DNA from 2 places in the Lacrimispora brassicae genome. Region 2 is predicted to be linked to the other one. Evidence: a T-box and tRNA genes for the amino acid it is inferred to sense, from the RefSeq annotation. Region 2 holds a T-box; the other holds one or more tRNA genes.

Region 1 (10,546 bases), on a different contig from region 2:
GACTGCATGGACCAGCACATCTGCGTCAGAATGGCCCAAAAGTCCCTTTTCATAAGGAATCTTCACACCTCCCAGAATCAGATCCCTTCCTTCCGCCAATTTATGCACATCATATCCCTGTCCAATCCTCATAATTCTTCCTTTCTTTCCTGCCCATGCTTTTTGGGCATAGTTGTATACCCGTAGGGTGTTTCTTCTTTCCTACCATGCCTTTCGGGGCAGGGCCCGCCCCGCTTTACCGGGCGTAGTGGTATCCCCGCAGGGTGTTTCTTCTATATAACATATCATTTCTATACAATCATGCGCAGCTTTTTACCGATGCACCGAAGCTGCACGTCGTTTTGGCAAAAACAGCTTTCTCCATCTACGTGGACTGCCATTGGACGGTCCATATGGATCATAACTTCCTCGCAGGAATAATACCTGATGCCACTATTTAAAGACTTCCTTCCCATAAGGGAACGAAGGAGCACAGGGATCAGTTTTCTTTTTTTCCTGTTGTTCATAACGCAGACAGACAACTGCCCATCCTCAAAATTTGCATTGGGAGCAAATTTAAATCCGCCACCCTCATAAGGATGGATGTGGACGGATATAAAATAAGCGTGGTTAAACTCCACTTTCTGAACTCCGTTAAGGAGAATATATCCCTTTGAAGGTTTTGCAAGGACAAGCTGCTTAATTCCTGCCAAAAGATAGGTAAGCTTCCCAAAGCAAAGCTTATGAAATATCCCCTTTGCCTTTGAATAAAGAATGTTATGGCAAACAGCCGCGTCCATTCCGATCCCCGCGCTGACCATAAAACGGCGGTGGGATATTTCCCCGTCACCATAAGACAAAACTCCGTAATCCATAAGCTTATAGTATTTCGGATGCAGTATTTTCTTTAGGCACCGGACCGGATTCTTTGGAAGCCTTAAACTTCTTGCCAGATCATTGCCGGATCCGGCAGGAATATACCCCAAAGTAACAGAGCCGCAAAAGGAAAGACCATCGAGGATCTCATTTACGGTTCCGTCTCCGCCTACCCCGATGATAACGTTTGATTCCCTGCAGCCTTCCGTCAACTCTCTGGCAAATCTCCTGGCATCTCCCGGTTTTTCCGTAAGAAAGGCCTGATACTCCGTATGACTGGATTTTAACATTCTTTCCACTTTTTTCCAAATGTTTCTTCCCCGTCCGCACCGTGAGTTCGGGTTTACAATAAAATAGTACATGGAATCCCTCCACTTTTTGCTATTTGTTAGTATAACATAAAACAGGAGAAATGAATATAAAAATTATGGAAAAACCATTTACACTTATGCCGGAACAAAAAAAGAGCGGCTCTGCCCTGGCCGATATACCCAGTCCAGACAGCGGCGCCCTTCCTACATTCCTGTATTCAAACGGTTTTTTATAATATCTCCTTCTTAAACGATTCCACATCATCAATTAAAATTGCCTTTGCCCGTTCCAAATCACCGGACTCAATGGCCTCTACCAGATGGACATGGTTGCTGCCATCGGTAACCTTGCTTTCATTCCATAGCTTTGTAAAATACTGGTTGGATATCCTGGTACAAGTATTCATGGCGTCTGCCAGTGATTTCTGTATATAGCTGTTCCCACAATAGCTGCACAATGTTCTGTGAAAAAGATTATTTGCTTCCCAGTGTATCTTTGAGTCTTTGGTATCGGTAATCCGTACCGCCTCTTCGTTTTGGTGCTTTAATTCATTTATTTGTTCTTTTGTAAGGCGGAAAAAACACAACTCCAAAGCGCCCAATTCAATCACTTTTCTGTATTCAATAATCTCCATAATCTGACTGGGAAGTATTGCAGTAAGCTGGTAGCCGAATCTTGGAATATTATTAAGCACCTCTTCGCTGCACAGTTGTACCAGGGCCTCTCTCACCGGAGTCTTGCTGACCCCGTATTTTTCTATGATTGTTCTTTCATTAATAATATCATTTGCCTGGTAGACACCATCCAGGATATCTTTCATGATACCCTCGTATACCTGGTTTTTAATCGATTGGCCCTGCATCATGTTTCCCCTTTTTCTCTTCGTTATTAGCCTTTTACAGCCCCCGCCATCATTCCAGCCTTCTGAAATGTTTGCAATATTAAATATAACACAATTATTGGAATAATTACAAGTGTTGTCCCTGAAAGAATTACAGGCCAGGGTGTTGAAAGACCCTCGCTGACAGGAAGCAGGGAGATTGTTACCATCAAAGTATATTTTGCCTGTTTTCTCAAGTACAGCAGAGGCCAGAAGAAGTCATTCCATCTGGCAATCAAGGTTACGGCCGCCCAGGAAGCCAGGGCCGGTTTAATAACCGGCAGAATAATCCGCCGAAAAATCCCAAAATCCTTGCAACCATCGATTTTAGCCGCCTCAATCAGTTCGTCAGGCACATCGCTTATATACTGATGCATATAGAAAATACCTACAGCCGTAGCAATACGCGGAATCACCAGAGACCACAGGCTGTTGATCAGATTCAGTTTCTTCATGATGATAAACAGGGGAACTGCCCCTACCTCCGGCGGCACAAGCATGGTTGCAATAACAAAATAAAACAGGAAATTTCTTCCCGGAAACTTATATTTTGCAAATGCAAATCCTGCCAGGGAGCAGAAAAACAGGGAAGTCACAGTTCCCATAACAGTCGTAAATACACTGTTAAAGAAATTGGCAGCCACAGGTATCATGGAAAACAGCTTGTAAAAATTACTCAAAGTGGGATCAGCAACCCAAATGGACTGGAACCCGCTGATACTTTCTGAAGTTGGCTTAATGGAAATCAGGCACATCCACAAAATGGGAAGAATGCAGATGAAGGAGATTACAGTCAATGCTCCATGAACAACAAAGGATGCCAGATTTTTCTTACTCTTATATCCCATATTCTCTCCTCCTATAATTCTCCCTGTCTTTTTTTCACTATCATCTGTACCATTGACAAAGCAGCCAGTATCCCAATCAGAATTACGCCGATTGCGGACGCATAACCCATATTGAAAATATTAAATCCTGATTCATACATATACTGGAACAAGGATGTGTTGGACGTACCCGGTCCAGGCAAAATGTAGGATTCATTAAAAAGCTTCCAACTGTCCACCGTAAGGGTAATGGAGCAGAAAAACAGAATGTTGCCCAGGGAGGGCATGGTAATATAAAAAAACTGTTTCCACTTATTGGCGCCATCCACCGTAGCCGCTTCGTAGTAATCCCTGGATATGTTTAACAGGCCGGAAAATACAATCATGGTAAACCAGGGAGTATTTCTCCATACGTTCAGCATAATAACCGGAATCCTGGAATACCGGGTACTGGTGAGCCAGGGGACCTTTTCCAACCCAACAGAAACCAAAAGCTCATTAAACAGGCCTACATTCTCATCAAAAAGCATCCTGAAAATCAACCCCATGGCAATGGCCGCACAAATGTTGGGCAGAAATGTAACTGTCCTGAAAAACGCTCTTCCTTTTAGCAGATCGGAATTTAACAGACTGGCAATGAGCACAGACAGCACCAGTATGAATATAAGGCCTGTAATCCAGTATTCAACGGTATTCCTTAAAGCAGCCCAGAACATGTTATCAATCAGCAGCTTCTTATAGTTGCCCAACCCGCAAAACTCCGGTGTTCCGATTCCCTTCCAGTTGGTAAGGCTGATGTAAAAGGTCCAGACGGCAGGGATCAGTTGAAATATAAGAAACAACAGAAAAAACGGCAGTATGAACAGATAGGGAGCTTTATATTTATTCAATGTCTTAAGCATATGATTTCTCCTCACATTTTACAACTAAGAAACACGCACTTTGGGAGTTTTTCTTAGTTGACGCGGCATTCGCCGAATGAATGTGCAAGCATATTCATCCGGCTCCTTGCTCGCGTAAATACAATGGAAAGGCAGATCCTTCCCCTTATAAAGTCTCTTGCTACTTGACGATTTCTGCCTTGCCGATTTTAGCCTTCAGATTCTTATCCATATTGGCAATGGCCTGATCCATGGTCTGGTTGCCTGCCACGTAATTCTCAAGCTCTGCTGAAATAATTCCATCCGCCTCTGCATCCTGAGGGGTAACAACCAGATTGACTGCACCGTTCTCCAGACACTTGCCTTCCATCTCACGGAAAGACATACCGCCATAGAAACTGGAAGGCTCTTTCCAGAAATTATCCTGAAGCATTTCCAGGGAAATGGGGTTGGCATATGGAGCATTCTGGGATTCCATGGATTTTACCCATGTATTCCTGGACTGGGTATCAAAGGTGAAATCCTTCCACATCTGTTCCAGAAGTCCTGCATATACGTTATCGCCCTTGTTTACGATACAGAAATAGGAGGATACGGGAGCCCCTGCCTTTCCCACGTTTTCAAACACTGGGGAAGACATGACCTGCCACTGTCCTGCAGTCGCCTGGCAGTTCTTTCTCATGAACTCATCCCAGAAAGCACCGATATAGAAGGTAGCCACTTTCTGTCCGTTGATAGCATCGTATAATGCAGGTTCCATGATTTCAGATTTTAATAGCAGCCCTTCTGAATATAAGGTGTCCAAAGTTCCCAAAGCCAGCTTTGCCCCTTCATCCTCTCCTATTACAATACCGCCGTCTTCGTCCCAGATTCTTGCATTGGCCTGAGGCATAAGACCTCTTCTTCCCCAGTACCTCCAGGTCTTGCTGCTGGGGCTGATATAGGACAAATACACCTCACCGTTGCTTTTTTCCTTTAACAGGCGTCCTGCTTCCACATAACCCTCAAAGGTTTCCATCATAGCCGGATCTACACCGTATTTTTCAAAAATGTCCTTGTTATAGAATAACACATTGGGCCGCACCGATTCCGGAAGTCCGTAGATCTTGCCGTTTAAGGTAGCATCATTGGCGGCACCTTCCACCATCTTATCCATGTAGGGCTTCAGGAACTCTGTCTCTTCCTTTAATATCCCTGCCTGAGAAAGATCCATGATATTTACCGGGTCTAAATATGTAGCATCAGGAAGATCGTCATCTGCGCCTGCCAGTGCTGTCATGGTGATTTTCTCACGGCTCTGTGCATGCCCCTCTGTCTGCACAATCTCAATCTTCACATCCGGAGCAATCTCTTTGTGGTCAGCCAGCCAGGCATCATAGTACTCCTGAAGATACTGGGGCTGGCCTGTGCCGTAGATGGTGATGGTACCTGCCGGATATACGGTTTTATCCTCAGCCGCACTTCCCTCCTTATCTGCTGTCTGAGTGGTGTTACCTGCGGATGCCGTTGTACTGTCTGTACCGGCGTTGTTCCCCCCGCAGCCTGCAATCATGCCTGCGGTCATTGCTGCTGCCAAAATACTTGCTACTGTTCTTTTCATTTTTAATCCTCCTCTTACATCTCTCTTGCCGCTTCTGCGATTGCACGGATCCTTTCATAAGGAATCTCAGTGGGAAGTGTACAATCAGCGCCAAGGATGAATGATGTTTTTCCATAATTACGAATTACCTTCTTTGCTTCTGCTTTCAGCTCATCAATAGTCCCCTCTACCATGACACCGCTTCTGTTGGCAAGTCCGCCCATAACGGTTATGCCCTGGAAAAGCTGTTTTCCCTCTTCAAGGCTGAAATCTGTCTCATAAATCCCCCAGTTTACCACATCAGCCAGGCCGTTATAGGATTCGTACCTCTTCATATTTAAATTATTTTTGCACATATGAAGGAAGTTAATACATCCTGCTTCTTTGGAAGCCTTCAATATCTCCTTGTCAAAGGGCTCTATCACTTCTGAAAATTCTTCATCCGTAAAGTAATGCCTTTCTCCGCCTAATGCTGCGTAATAAATTCCATCCAGACCCAGTTCCTTATACTTTGCCGCCAACTGGCACATTCCATCTGCAATCCTCTTAAATGCTTCCAGAACCGGCTGCTTATTCTCCCTGATATGGGTACAGAACAATTCTCTTACGTTCTCATAACCATAACGTGCTTCAATGGGATGAATGGCTGATGCACAAATGCCGTGAAGGGTACCCAGGGCGAATGCATCAGGATCTGCCTTGTCCATGATTTTCTTTGCCATTTCAATCTGGCTTTTCATGAAAGAATCATTTAAGGAATAACTGGGTATTTTATTCCAGTCCTCAGGAGTTCTGATTTCCCCTACATCCGGAACCAGGTTCTCATTCATGATCTTGATGATATCCGTATCTGTCTGACGGAAAAATTCAAGATGGGACTGCACTCCTTTCTCCCCTTTCGTCTCACCTTCCGGAAAATGTAACGAAAATCCGGTGGGTATATAATCCACTTCTCTTCCTTGAATCGCTGCCAATACCCGCTCTCTTTTTGTCATAATCATGTCTCCTTTATTCCTCTGTTTATACCACTGATATTATCACTGTTATTACCACTTGTCAATACGAATTCCGTCATTTTTTATACTTTTTCTGATATTTATTTTTTATTTTGTATACTTTGCCTTTCCATGCCGCTTACTGACTATGGAAAGATACACTTTTTTACAATGTTACGCCTCATTACAATGGCTCTGTTGAGACAGTTCCATGAATTCTCCTTTGACCTCCATGCAATATCTCTGATTTCACACACTCAGCCTGGAACAAAGTTCAGCACGCTCAACTCACCTGCTTTCATTTATGAGGAGTTTAGGGTTCTTTCTTTTTACGTTACGGTCTGAATCCAGCGTTGCCGGACACGTCCTGTAACGCAAAAAAAGACATCTGTTAAACAACAGATGTCTTAAAAAGTAGCGGAAGGGAGATTTGAACTCTCGACACCACGGGTATGAACCGTGTGCTCTAGCCAACTGAGCTATTCCGCCATATTTAATTGAATGGATAAGCATATTCGCTTATCAATGGGACCTACAGGGCTCGAACCTGTGACCCTCTGCTTGTAAGGCAGATGCTCTCCCAGCTGAGCTAAGATCCCAGTGCTTGTCTCGGTCAGAAACTCTTTATTTCCTCTTGCTCCCGACTGCTACATTAGTATAATATGAATTGTATTAATTGTCAACACTTTTTTGTCAATTTTTTTCATTTTTTCCCGCCCCCCTTTTGCCCCTGATTCCACCAGGGATTCCGCCATTTCTCCATGCCAATGAGACCGGATTTAAGGACGTTTTCCACCATCCTTCACTCCCCATGAAGGATGTCAAACAGCTCCTGGTAATAGGATTCAAAAATACTTCCCTTCCTCCAAATAAACGTAAAATCATGGGTCAGATGAAAATCCTCCAATTGGATCCTTTTTAATATTCCCCTGTTTAATTCCTCTTTTACCGCTGCTTCATAAAGAAAGGTGATCCCCTGTCCTTTTGCCACCATTTGTTTCATGGCACCGATGTTGCTGATTTCCATTAAATGAGGAAAATCGTGAAGCAATAAATTCTTCCCCTCCAGATAGCGTTCAAAAACATATCTGGTTCCTGAGCCAGGCTCCCGGATAAAAAGCCGTTCCAAAAGAAGGTCCTCCAGCTTTCTCACAGGCTTTTGAAACCTGTAGTCAGGCCCGCAGACCGCTGCAAAGGGTTCCGAAGCAAAGACCAGGAAATCGTATTCCTTTTTCTGGAAAAAGCCCTCCACCAGGGCGAATTCGATCTCCCCGCCATTGAGCTTTGCAAGAAGCTCCCTGGTATCTCCAACCACCATATAAACCTCTGTCCCAGGATAAACATCAAGGAACCGCACCAGCGCCTCCGGCATCACGTACTCCCCGATGGTCATGGTAGCTCCAAATACCAGCCTCCTGCCTTTCCCTGACTGCTGCTCCATGATCTTCTTTAAGTGCAGCTCGTCCGCCTTCATGGTTATGGCGGCAGATAAAAGAGCTTTTCCCGCCTCCGTCAGGCTCACCTTTTTTCCGTTGTATTCAAACAGTCTGACCCCGTACTTTTCTTCCAGATAATGAATGTGGTGGGATACTGCAGGCTGGGTAATATGAAGCTCACCGGCAGCCTTTGTAAAGTTCATATGACGGCATACCGTAAGAAATGTATCGACTCTATAATCCAGCATGAATTATTTTCTCCTCTATGATTTCTCCACTAACCATAACATAATATTATGATTTAATAAATATAAATAATTTTATTTTATTGTTATTTTCCAATATAATAAAGCCAGATCAAAAAGGAGGAATTTACTCATGAAAAAATACGCCCCAGGCGTTCTTCTCTGCCTATTTATATCCGCTCCCTCATGGTTTTTAGGAAAAGCCTTCCCGGTCATCGGGGGCCCTGTGTTTGCCATTCTCATAGGCATGGCAATGGCGCCCCTTATAAAAGGGAAGGAATTTTTCCGTCCGGGAGTGGCTTTTGCTTCAAAAAAGATCCTGCAGTATGCAGTGATTCTCCTGGGCTTCTCCATGAACCTGGCAACAGTTCTTCAAAAGGGCAGGGAAGCCCTTCCCATAATCCTGGCGACCATTACCACTTCCCTGGTGACCGCATACCTTCTTTCCCGAAAATTAAGGCTTCCGGACAAAACCGCTATTTTAATTGGTGTGGGCTCGTCCATTTGTGGAGGCTCTGCAATTGCCGCAACGGCTCCCGTAATTGACGCCGATGACAGTGAGATCGCCCAGTCCATTTCCGTCATCTTTTTTTTCAACATTATAGCCGCTTTGCTTTTTCCTGCTTTGGGCACAGCTTTGGGTCTTTCCAATGAAGGTTTTGGGTTGTTTGCAGGAACTGCCATTAACGATACCTCTTCCGTAACGGCTGCGGCTTCCGCCTGGGATGGGATCTACGGCAGCAACACCCTGGAAGCAGCCACCATAGTAAAACTGACCAGAACCCTGGCCATCATCCCCATTACCTTATTTTTAGCCTGTTACCGTACCGGAAAAGAAAAGAACGCTTCGGAACGATCCATTTCCATTCAAAAGGTTTTTCCTTCCTTTGTACTCTTTTTCCTGGTGGCTTCTATCATCACTACAGTCTTTCCCATACCGGCAGGCATTACCGGTTCATTAAAAGATTTAAGCAAGCTTTTTATTGTCATGGCCATGGGAGCCATTGGAACCAATACCGATTTAGTCAAACTGATCCGGACAGGGAAAAAACCCCTTTTATTAGGTTTTTGCTGCTGGTTTGGGATTTCTGTGGTAAGCCTGGTTCTCCAAATAGTTCTGGGAATCTGGTAAAGCAAATCCCCGCAGCTTTCCTGCATCCGGATCATTGCCTGAGGTATAAGATGGCCAGGAAACACTGATCTCGTTTTCCTGGCCAACCGTCATTTATTCTTCTTTTTTCAGATACACTGTCTTATTATTATTTTTATTTTCCCTGACCTCCAATTGTCCGATGCTGTGGACAAATTTTGAGAAGGTGGAATACCCGTAATCCTTTACCTTGAAATCTGTAAATTTCCGGTGCATGCCATTTCCCAGGGCCGCCAGCTCCATGCCGTTCTTTCCGCCGCCCGTTACCAGCCATACTGCATAATCATCCAGTTCCTGCTTTCTGGTGCGGTTATCCTTCATTCGAACCGTCACCACATTATTGGACTTTTTAAGCTCAAAGCTGCCCATTTCCTCCAAAAATTTGGACAGGGAGCTGTAGCCGTAGTTTCTCACATCAAAATCAGAGTATTTTTTCACAAGGCGGTTGCCGATCTCTCCAAGCCCTGTTGCCTTATTCTTATCGTCATTTTCCAGAATGATTGAAGTAATATCCTGTTCGATCACCTCTTTTCCTATGGCGCCTCCACCTGTGCCCTCCTCATCCTGGTCAAGGAGAACCTCCAGATTGGTAAACACCGTACAAGCCGCACGGAAGGATTTGGGCGTTTTGTCCTCTCCCATTCCAATGACTTCCTTACCCGACTCCCGAAGCCTGCTGGCCAGGCGGGTAAAATCGCTGTCGCTGGATACGATGCAGAATCCATCCACATTGTCCGTATACAGCAAATCCATGGCATCAATGATCAGGGCGGAATCCGTCGCATTCTTTCCCACGGTATTGGAAAATTGCTGGATCGGAGTGATTGAATTTTCAAGAAGCTCCATTTTCCATTTTCCCATCTGGGAGCTTGTCCAATCTCCGTAAATCCTTTTGTAAGTAATGACGCCGTAGCGGGTCATCTCATCCAGAATGCATGTAATATACTTTGCGGAGATATTATCCGAATCAATCAATACTGCAAATTTCTTGTCGCTCAACACTCTGTTCTCCTGTCTTCATTTATTTTCATTATTCTGCCAATTCAATCCTGCTTTTCCATTATATTGCATTTTTTCATTTATTACAATATCATTTCAGTGGTTAAAATGGGAGAATTTTTGCAACGTTTTTTAGTCAATTCCAACCATACTAAAGAAGAAAGCTCAATGAATGATTGAAAGGAGTGTTATTATGAATTCATGTACTTCATGTGGATGTGACACATCAAAAGTCAGTCCTGCTACACCTTCTGCAACGGTCCAACTGGCCATTGCCACTGTTCCCATGCAACCCTGGGAACAGCCTTATGATCCACAGACAGCCTTAAAACATGGAACCATTTTCCCAAGTCTTAATCTTCCTTTCTATGTAACGGGAGGTGGTCA
Region 2 (10,546 bases):
ATGTGGTGCAGGAAACTTTTATTGCATATTTTGAGAATTATTCATTATCATGGACAGAAATGCGAAAGAAAGGCATGCTGATTAAGATTTTAAAGCGTAAATCCATTGACTGTCTTCGTAAAAACGGTCATTATGAAAAGGTGAGCCTGGATGAGGAAGACGCAGTCAATGAGGTGGCGATGCTTACGAGATATGTGGTCACTGATCCCCTTGATGTGATCCTTGGAGAAGAAGCTCTTTTAAGGATAACCGGGGAGATCTCCAATATGAGGGATGAGTGGAAGGAAATGGCTGTACTTTATTTCCTGGAACAGCTTACCATTCCGGAGATTTGTGAAATTCTGAAGATTCCGGGAACGGTCTGCCGTTCCCGGATATATCGTACAAGAGTTTGCTTGAAAAAGATACTTGGTCCTAACTTCGATGTATAAAGATTACTTTTGGACCAGGGCTTCGATCATATCAATGATTGTATCAACCGCATTGTATAATTCGCTCTGTTCCATTTTTAAGATAAAGGTCTGCCGGTTGGCAAAGGTTTCGGTGATGGCCTGTAAAAGGGAGTCTCCGGTTAAGTTTTCTTCTTCCAGAAGGAAGCTGAAGCCCTGTTTTGCGAAGGATCTGGCGTTTAAAATCTGATCGCCCCTGCTGGCGGCAGCAGAAAGAGGAATCAGGATATTTGGTTTTCTAAGTGCGAGAATTTCGCAGATGGAATTGGCCCCGGCTCTGGAAATCATAAGGTCGGCAGCAGCAAAAAGATGTTTTAAAGGGGCATCTACATATTCATACTGTACATATCCTTCCATTCCGATCAGGCTTTCATCCAGATTGCCTTTTCCGCAGATATGTATCACCTGGTAATTTTTGAGAAGTTTTGGGAGAATGCTCCTTAAGGCGGTATTGACCGTTACGGAACCAAGACTTCCGCCGATGATCAGGATAACGGGCCGGTTTGCAGATAACTGGGCATATTTTAATCCTGTCAGCCGATCCCCTTTTAAAAGTTCTTTCCGTATGGGAGAGCCTGTGAGTACGGCCTTGTCTTTTGGAAGATAAGGGAGGGTTTCCGGAAAATTGCAGCATACTTTCACTGCGGCCGGAATGCACAGCTTATTGGCAAGTCCAGGAGTCATGTCTGATTCGTGTATGATAACAGGTACTTTGCAGTGCTTTGCTGCCAACACCACGGGAACGGCTACAAAGCCTCCTTTTGAGAAAACCACATCCGGTTTGTGATTTTTTATCAGCTTCAAAGCTTCCCAATATCCCTTTAATACCCGAAAGGGATCAGAGAAGTTTTTTAAGTCAAAATACCGGCGGAGTTTACCGGAAGAAATGCCATCATAGGGGATGCCAGCTCTCTTGATGAGCTGACCTTCGATTCCCTGGTGTGATCCTATATAGTGAATATCGTAGTTCCGCTCTTTTAAAGAAGGAATCAAAGCCAGGTTCGGGGTAACATGGCCGGCAGTACCGCCGCCAGTTAAAATGATTTTTTTCATAAAGCGTTGCCTCCCAAATTCGATATACTATTATAGTAAACGTTAGCGATAAAAAGTCAACCCCAAAGCATGTGGGAACTTAAGGATAACTTGTATTTAAGAGGTGTATACGTGGTGAAGGAGAGAAACCATGGAAAAAAACATTCCATTTTAAAACGGATAAATTATTATGTTTCATCTCAGGAAAAATTAGAAGCCCATTTGCTTGATTATATGCAAAAGCATCCGGAATTAACACCTGAGCCCCCATCCCCTCCTCCAGGTGAATTCCAGAAGATCATGGCGGAGCTTAATAGGCGTGGGGCAGAGACAGTGGTAAGAAAACAGTTAAAGGTATTGTATTACGGCCAAAGATTTGTGAATTCCCTGCAAAAGCCTCTGCTCATAGTAATGGTGGTTCTGATCATACTGGCGGCCTCTGCAATCGGGGCTTCTGCAAAAAAGGCAAGCGATTACCGGATGAGAGAAGAGAATGCCGGCAAGAGCAAAAACGAGGTGCTTAAAGCCAACAATATGTCAAATGCATATGAAGAAATGAAAGAACAACCCAGGGCCAGTATTTTGATGATTAACGGTATAACCTATGTGCTGGACCCATAAGATTGCAGCGTCACAGTGCCCGGCAGAAATGAAAGACTTGGAGTCTTAAATTCTGCCGGGCATTTTTGTGCGCGTGTCCATGGAAAAGGGCTGCCTATGGCTGAATGATTTACCGGAGCAATGCTGCCTCCCATTCCTTTTCCTTAAAACCCACCAGAACAAAATCCTCACCAATGATCAAGGGACGCTTGACCAGCATTCCATCAGAAGCCAGAAGACTGATCTGCTCTTCTTCGTTCATGCCTGGCAAAAGGTCCTTTAAATTCTTTTCCTTATAAATGATACCGCTGGTATTGAAAAACCGTTTCAAGGGAAGACCGCTTTTTTTGATCCAGGCTGCAAGTTCTTCTGGGGCTGGGTTTTCCTCCTTAATATTTCTGGGGTCATATGATATCTCATGGGCATCCAGCCACTTTTTTGCATTTTTGCAGGTGCTGCAGGGTGGATATTGTAAAAATAAAACGCTCATATTTGTGTATCTCCTTTCAGTTGATCTTCAGTTAATCAAGTCCGCAGTGCAGCGGGTGAACCCGCAGGATTCACCCGCTCACGGGCATTCGCTCTATGAAACAGGCCGTGGAAAGATTTTCTTATGTGCGGGCACAACGAAAATCTTTTCACGGCCTGTTTCGCACTGCTCATTGCTTACGTGAATATTTTACCTCAAAACGCCTTGAATGAAAAGGAAAGAATTGGAATAAACTATAACGATCAAGTTTTTTAGGTGCAGGCGTTCATCAGGAGGTAAAATATGAAATTTCTATTGTTTCTGTCTGAGGCGGCAGTGCCGCTTATCATTTTTTATATGGTGGGTTTTGGAATATTATCCAAGCGGCCGGTTTTTGATGATTTCATAGACGGGGCCAAGGAGGGGATGAAAACAGTGGCAGGGATCATGCCCACGCTGATCGGGCTTATGACTGCGGTGGGGGTACTTCGGGCCTCTGGTTTTCTGGATTTTCTTGCGAAATGCCTGACAAAGCCGGCCGCTCTTCTTTTTCTTCCCGCGCCGGTGGTACCGGTGATCCTGGTACGTCTTGTATCAAACTCAGCGGCAACAGGACTTGTGCTTGATATTTTTAAGAGATATGGGACTGACTCCTATATCGGCATGCTGACCTCTGTGCTTATGAGCTGTACGGAAACTGTTTTTTACTGCCTGAGCATTTATTTTGGAACCGTAAAGATCAAAAAAACCCGGTATACCCTGGGCGGCGCATTGGCTGCTACGGCGGCAGGAGTTGCTGCCAGCGTTATCTTATCCCGTTTTCTGGTATAAAAGGTATTTTTTTGTTTGGATTTTAAGAATTTCATAAGAATTCAGGTGGTTGTCTTGGAATACATAATCATGTATAATTACGAAGAAGCTTTTATTGTCATATGTGAAGGGGATAAACGTGGATACTTACGGAACTCTTAACGAAGTTTTGGTAAGGCTGTTTCGGGATATTATGGATATAGAACAACAGGCTATCATTACCCAGGATTTTAACAATATTACAAATAATGATATGCATGTGATCGAGGCCATTGGCATTGGAGAGCCAAAGAATATGTCGGCCATAGCCAGGGAACTGTCTGTTACGGTGGGTACCTTGACCATAGCCATGAACAGTCTTGTGAAAAAGGGGTATGTGACCCGCCAGAGAGGAAAAGAGGACCGGCGTGTTGTATATATCTCTCTTTCAGAAAAAGGGAAAGAAGCCTATGAGCAGCATGCCAAATTTCATCAGGAGATGATTGCCGGCGCTGTTTCAGGCCTAAGTGAGAATGAGATAGAAGTTTTGATCAAAGCTCTGACCAAGCTGAATCAATGGTTCCGGAGCCTTTAACAGAATTTAAGGAGGCAATATGCAATTATGAAAAAATTCATCGTGTTTTTAATGAGCGCTATGATGATGATGTCCCTGGCGGCGTGTACGCCAACACAGCCTAAGATGGAGACTACTGCACCTGATCCTCAGGTCATGGCTTCAACAGGGGGCGCCAGTGATAAAGTCCCTGATCCCAATGCAGAGCCTATGGAGGTCATTTCTGTTTACAGCCGGAATGATGACGCTACCGGCTTGAATCAGGCCATGGATGCGGTATCTGAGCTGACGGCAGACGCCATGGTGGACAAGCTGATTGAATATGGCGTATTAGAGGAAGGTACAAAGGTTCTGAAATTTGATAAAAACGATGGAACGGCCACCCTTGATTTATCTAAGGTACCGGACAAGAGTTCAGACGGAGATATTCTCATGCTGACAGCCATTGGCAATACCTTTATCGAGAACTTTGAATTGGATAAGTTAAAGCTGCTTGTGAATGGAAAGAATTATTCCGGTGAGCAGATCAAACAGACAGATAATGACTATCTGGAATACGTTAAAAATTATAAGAAATTGAAATAAAGGCAAATTTAAAGGGCAGAAACGGCATATTACCGTTTCTGCCCTTTGAATTTAATGGCTTCTTAATTGTTTGGCCAGCCAGTTTCGGAACGCAGGCTGGATGACAGAAAAAGGAGCAGGCCCCACATCAAGTAAAAAGGTATGGAAGTCCTTTAGGTTGAAATCATCCTTTAAGATCTTTTTAGCTGTGTTCAGCATTTCCATAATTTCCAGATACCCTACATAGTATTCCATGTAATTGGTGGGATTTTCGATCAGGCTGGTGTAAATGGAATCCACAATATCCGTTTTCTCCACATTGTAAAAAGTGCCAAGGTATTTGGCTGTCTGGTCTTTATCCCAGCCCTCATAATTGATGCAAATGTCCAAATATGCATAAATGCCCAGGGTGACGGCGGTATTGTGGGCCAGAAGCTTTCCAAGCTCCGGGTTCAGCCCGTTATCAAGGGTGTAGGAGTAAAACTCCACATAGGTGGCCCAGCCTTCCGAATAGCTGGGGAAGGAAAGGATGCTTCTTAAATCATTAGGCTTCCTGCTTAAAAAATACACGTTCTGATACAGATGCCCAGGATAGCCTTCGTGAGCCAGGGTGGTGAAAAGGTCATCATTTTGAAAACGGGGGTTGCCGTTGATGTAAATGGTGTTATCCTCATAACGGTCCAGAGGAGGGACCAGGTAAAAGGCAGGGCTTAAAGAAGATTCCAGGGAGCTGGGAACGTATTTTACCCTATAGCTGCAAGGCGGAAGCTCTGGGAAATCCTTGGAAATCAGGGATTTTAAAGACTCCAGAATCTCCTCCGGCTTGGTATAGGTGAACGAATAATCGTCAAGGGCGTCCAGCACCTCCGGATGCTCCTTTGTGATCTGTCCGATGGCCTGTATATCGGAGCTAAGCTGCTTTTCGATTGCTTTTGTCAGGCTTCGGATGGAGCCATAGGAGGTTCCTGTGTTGGAATTGACCAGATATTCAAAATATTCTTTTCCTTTTGGATACCAGCTTAAGCCTTTGTCATTGGTCCCGGTTCCCATGAGGGAAGTGATGCCGTTTACAAGGTTCTTATAGGCGGGAATAAAATGCTCTTCCAGGATTTTTAAATTCTTCTCCTTATAAGCAGCTTTTTCTTCCGGGGTCAAGTCCGTAAGGGCATCTATCCTGGTGTTAAATGTTTCGGCAAGAAAGCTGTGGTCAGGCTGGATCAAATATGCCTCACAGGACTTTAATACGTGGTCAGCGGCAGTGTCGGACATAAAAAGCCCGGCTTCTGATTTTTTCTTTTCAAACTCCATAATCTGCCCATAATAATCATCAATGGTAGAAAGGAGTGCAAGATAGTTATCCACATCATTACGGGTGTAAAAGGCGTACTCTGAAAACAGGATGGGAAGCTGTGCCTGGATTCCGATGGTGGAGGTTAAAGGCTGGGCGTAAAGCTCCAGACCGTCGGAGCTTAATTCCGTGTCTATGTAGGATCGGAGAATCTGCCAGGTGAGACGCTGCTCATCGTTCAACTGACGCTGGTTGAATCCGTCCAGGTTCTTTTTCAATTCCAAAAGATCTTTGCTTCCCTCTTTCATTTTATCCAGGGAAAAATCACCCAGGGTTAAGGGAACGGTATCAAGTCCCCGGGAAGCGGGATTTGCAATGCTGAAATGAAAGCTGATCCCGGAATTGCTGATCTCCTCACGAAACAGGTCATTTGTAAATTGATCAAACTTGTTTTGAGTGGACAGATCCTTGGCATGGTACTGTTCATACTCGGCCCATGAAGGCGATGCAGGCGGTTTTTTCAGTGGTGCACAGGAGCAAAGCAGGGAAACTGCCAGGATGATGGAAAGAAAATGGCGGCCCTGATTCAAAACGTTGTTTTTCATATATGATCCCTCCGTGATTCGCTAGTATTATTTATATGATGATATTAAAAAAGTCATGACAAAAGCCTTGATGAGCAAACTTACCCGCTTGACAAACCTTACGGAAACCATTACACTAGGAATACCAATAAACTATATATATAATAATGCTGAGAAAAGAAGAGTAAGAAATCCACCTCATGTGCAGAGACTTCCGGAAGCTGAAAAGGAAGCTTGAGCGTATTTCCCAACATGGCCTTGGAGCAGCGGAATTGAATGGCAGAGCAGTGCCTTTAAATTCCGACGGTTACACCCGTTATCGTGTCAGACTGTTATTGAGTAACCATAAAGTTCCGGAAGGATTTTAGGAAGCCAACGCAGCCGGTAAGGTTCGTACCGCAAGGTGCGGATAAATTAAAGTGGTAACACGGGACAGTTCCCCGTCTTTAAATTTCCGAAAGGATATTTTTAGGCGGGTTTTTCTTTGCGGGAAGGGAAGAAATACCTTCTACTGCACCCCATTTTATAAACAGGAGGAAACCAGAATGTGTAAAGATTCTAACAAAAAACCATACTATATCACCACAGCCATTGCCTATGCATCAGGAAAACCCCATATCGGCAACACCTATGAGGCAGTTTTAGCGGATTCCATTGCCCGCTATAAAAGAGCGGAAGGCTACGACGTGTTTTTTCAGACAGGAACCGATGAGCACGGACAGAAGATTGAGGAAAAAGCAGAGGCGGCAGGAGTCACCCCTAAAGAGTTCGTAGACAGGGCAGCCGGGGAAATCAGAAAGATCTGGGATCTGATGAACACCTCTTATGATAAGTTCATCCGTACCACAGACAAAGATCACGAGGAGCAGGTCCAGAAGATCTTTAAAAAGCTTTATGAGCAGGATGACATTTATAAAGGCTATTACGAAGGCTTATACTGCACTCCCTGTGAATCCTTTTTCACGGAATCCCAGCTTGCAGACGGCAAGTGTCCCGATTGCGGGCGTGAGGTGAAGCCGGCAAAAGAAGAGGCATATTTCTTCCGCATGAGCAAATATGCGGACCGCTTAATAAAGCATATCAATGAGAACCCGGATTTCATCCAGCCTGTGTCCAGAAAAAATGAGATGATGAACAATTTCCTTCTTCCGGGACTTCAGGATCTTTGCGTATCCAGGACCACGTTTAAATGGGGAATTCCGGTGTCCTTTGACCCTAAGCATGTCACCTATGTCTGGCTTGATGCCCTGACCAACTATATTACTGGTATCGGCTACGATTGTGACGGCCAAAGCAGCGGGCAGTTTGCAAAGCTCTGGCCCGCAGACCTTCACCTGATCGGAAAGGACATCATCCGTTTCCATACCATTTACTGGCCCATTTTCCTTATGGCTCTTGATATTCCCCTGCCAAAGCAGGTATTCGGCCATCCCTGGCTTCTGCAGGGGGACGGCAAGATGAGCAAATCCAAGGGAAATGTCCTCTATGCGGATACTCTGGTGGATTTCTTCGGCGTGGATGCGGTCCGTTATTTCGTTCTTCATGAGATGCCCTTTGACAATGACGGGGTCATCTCCTGGGAACTTATGGTGGAGCGTATGAACTCTGACCTTGCCAATATCCTTGGCAATCTGGTGAACCGCACCATTTCCATGTCCAACAAATACTTTGAGGGCATTGTAAATGACGGAAAGGCAGCAGAGGCTGTTGATGAAGACTTAAAAGCAGTGGTGCTGGAAGAAGTGAAAAAAGTTCAGGAAAAAATGGAGAAGCTCCGTGTTGCAGATGCCATGACATCCATATTCAATATTTTCAGAAGGAGCAACAAATATATTGATGAAACAACTCCATGGACCCTTGCCAAGGATGAAGCTTCAAAGGAGCGGCTGGAAACTGTCCTCTATAATCTGACAGAAGCTATTGCCATAGGAGCCTCCCTCCTTGATTCCTTTATGCCAAATACCTCCAAAAAGATTCTTGACCAGCTTAATACTTCAAAGAGAGAGCTGCCCCAGATGAATGAATTTGGTTTATATCCCTCTGGAAACAAGGTGACTGATAAACCGGAGATCCTGTTTGCCCGCATGGACATGAAGGAAGTCATGGAGAAGGTAGAAGCCATGTTTGGGGCAAAAGAAGAAGCGTCCAAGGAGTCTGTGAAAGAAGATGCCTCTGATGTGATTAATATAGAAGCCAAGGCGGAGATCGAATACGAGGATTTTGCCAGGCTGCAGTTCCAGGTAGGCGAGATCCTTGCCTGCGAGGCAGTTCCAAAGTCAAAGAAGCTTCTGTGTTCCCAGGTAAGGATCGGAAGCCAGGTAAAACAGATCGTCAGTGGAATCAAAGCCCACTACTCGCCGGAAGAAATGGTTGGCAAAAAGGTGATGGTTGTGGTAAACTTAAAACCAGCAAAACTGGCTGGAGTCATGTCTGAAGGCATGCTTCTCTGCGCGGAGGATGCAGAAGGCAATCTATCTCTTATGGTTCCGGAGAAATCCATGCCGGCAGGAGCGGAAATCTGCTGACAAAAGGGAATGTCAAATACCCCGTAGAAAGCTACGGGGTATTTGACTTGATCCGGCCCTGCCGTTTTAAAGAGGAGGATTCCATGATGGAGTCAAAAAGTGCCCGTACAAAAGGAATAACAGGAAACACCTTAAAGATGATCGCTATTGTTACCATGCTCATAGACCACATCGGCGTGGCCGTCATTGAAAACGGCATTTTAAAATACCAGGATGGCAATCCATCCTATGAGACTCTCACTATGCCGGGAGGAAACATGTGGTCCGCCATCGACCTGGCGCTCCGCACCATTGGGAGGGTTGCATTTCCCATCTTCTGCTTTCTGCTGGTAGAAGGTTTTTTCCATACCAGGGATATTAAGAAGTATGGAGGCAGGCTTCTTTTGTTCGCTCTTATTTCCGAGATCCCCTTTGACCTGGCTCTCTTTGGCAAGTGGTTTTACCCAGGCTATCAGAATGTGTATTTCACTCTGTTCATCGGCATTTGCGTCCTTTACTGGTATGAAAAGGTAATAGGGGACCCAGTCAGGCGGACCCTGGTGTTTTTGGCCGGATGCGGCGCGGCTGTTTTTTTGAAATGTGATTATGATATCATAGGGATTGCCATGATCTTGCTTTTTTATGTTTTTTATAAAAATAAAAAAATGCAGACGATATTTGCAGGAATACTGGCTGCCTATGAAAGCCTTAGCTGCTTTGGGGCTGCCATTCTGGCCTTTATCCCCATCCGCATGTACAACGGAACCAGAGGGAAATGGAATTTAAAATACTTTTTTTACTGGTTTTATCCTGCTCACTTAATTTTGCTCTATATCCTGCGTTTGCTTATCATGAAGTAAGAAAGGCACCCTCATGACTGGAAGGGGCCTGTTTTTTAAAGGAGATTCCTATGATTTTTGATACACACGCCCATTATGATGATGAGGCTTTTGATGAAGACAGGGAGGAACTGCTGGCAAGCCTTTTTGCCCATGGAATTGAGGCTGTCACCAATGTTGGTGCCAGCATGAAGACCTCCAGACAAACTCTGGAGCTGGCAGAGAAATATCCTTATATATATGGAGCCATCGGCGTTCACCCCAATGAAACAGGGGAACTGAAGGATGAAGACTTAAACTGGCTGAAGGAACAGTCTTCCCATAAAAAGATCGTGGCAATCGGCGAGATCGGCCTTGACTATTACTGGGACGAACCGGACCATGAAACCCAGAAGGTGTGGTTTATCCGCCAGCTTGGACTGGCAAAGGAAGTAAAGCTTCCTGTTGTCATTCACAGCAGGGATGCGGCAAAGGATACCCTGGATATCATGAAGGCAGAAGGGGGAAAGGACATTGGAGGAGTGATCCACTGCTTTTCCTATGGAAAGGAGATTGCCAGGGAATACTTGAATATGGGGTATTATCTGGGGATCGGAGGCGTCCTCACCTTTAAGAACGCCAAAAAGCTTAAGGAAGTGGTGGAGTACATGCCCATGGAACAACTGGTCCTGGAAACAGACTGCCCTTACCTGGCGCCGGCGCCAAACAGGGGAAAGCGCAATTCCTCCTTATATCTTCCTTATGTGGTACAGGAAATCAGTGCCATCAAGGGGATTGAGGAAGAAGCGGTCATTGAAATCACCAATCAGAATGCCAAAAGGCTATACAGGCTTTAGGAACAGCCATAAAAGAAA

Evidence for each region. The T-box of region 2 lies ahead of metG (methionine--tRNA ligase). A T-box ahead of a tRNA ligase gene usually reads a tRNA of that ligase, here a tRNA-Met.
Region 1: it encodes a tRNA-Met, which carries the amino acid that the T-box ahead of metG (methionine--tRNA ligase) is inferred to sense. The anticodon was not compared.

What each region holds. Positions count from the first base shown of each region.
Region 1 covers NZ_BRYH01000009.1:120,524-131,069, reverse strand. The annotation lists gene ispF (2-C-methyl-D-erythritol 2,4-cyclodiphosphate synthase) at 1-132, opposite strand, end outside; gene ACYVD3_RS06325 (diacylglycerol/lipid kinase family protein) at 291-1,217, opposite strand; gene ACYVD3_RS06320 (hypothetical protein) at 1,268-1,402, shown strand; gene ACYVD3_RS06315 (GntR family transcriptional regulator) at 1,397-2,032, opposite strand; gene ACYVD3_RS06310 (carbohydrate ABC transporter permease) at 2,056-2,895, opposite strand; gene ACYVD3_RS06305 (carbohydrate ABC transporter permease) at 2,907-3,776, opposite strand; gene ACYVD3_RS06300 (ABC transporter substrate-binding protein) at 3,937-5,355, opposite strand; gene ACYVD3_RS06295 (uroporphyrinogen decarboxylase family protein) at 5,370-6,329, opposite strand; tRNA gene ACYVD3_RS06290 (tRNA-Met) at 6,745-6,818, opposite strand; tRNA gene ACYVD3_RS06285 (tRNA-Val) at 6,856-6,928, opposite strand; gene ACYVD3_RS06280 (LysR substrate-binding domain-containing protein) at 7,132-8,013, opposite strand; gene ACYVD3_RS06275 (YeiH family protein) at 8,144-9,142, shown strand; gene ACYVD3_RS06270 (NYN domain-containing protein) at 9,236-10,159, opposite strand; gene ACYVD3_RS06265 (spore coat associated protein CotJA) at 10,353-10,546, shown strand, end outside.
Region 2 covers NZ_BRYH01000028.1:83,833-94,378, forward strand. The annotation lists gene ACYVD3_RS14925 (RNA polymerase sigma factor) at 1-431, shown strand, start outside; gene ACYVD3_RS14930 (undecaprenyldiphospho-muramoylpentapeptide beta-N-acetylglucosaminyltransferase) at 435-1,502, opposite strand; gene ACYVD3_RS14935 (hypothetical protein) at 1,614-2,102, shown strand; gene ACYVD3_RS14940 (arsenate reductase family protein) at 2,212-2,571, opposite strand; gene ACYVD3_RS14945 (nucleoside recognition domain-containing protein) at 2,854-3,381, shown strand; gene ACYVD3_RS14950 (MarR family winged helix-turn-helix transcriptional regulator) at 3,485-3,934, shown strand; gene ACYVD3_RS14955 (GerMN domain-containing protein) at 3,962-4,498, shown strand; gene ACYVD3_RS14960 (DUF885 domain-containing protein) at 4,550-6,370, opposite strand; T-box leader at 6,513-6,800, shown strand; gene metG (methionine--tRNA ligase) at 6,895-8,874, shown strand; gene ACYVD3_RS14970 (TraX family protein) at 8,958-9,713, shown strand; gene ACYVD3_RS14975 (TatD family hydrolase) at 9,764-10,528, shown strand.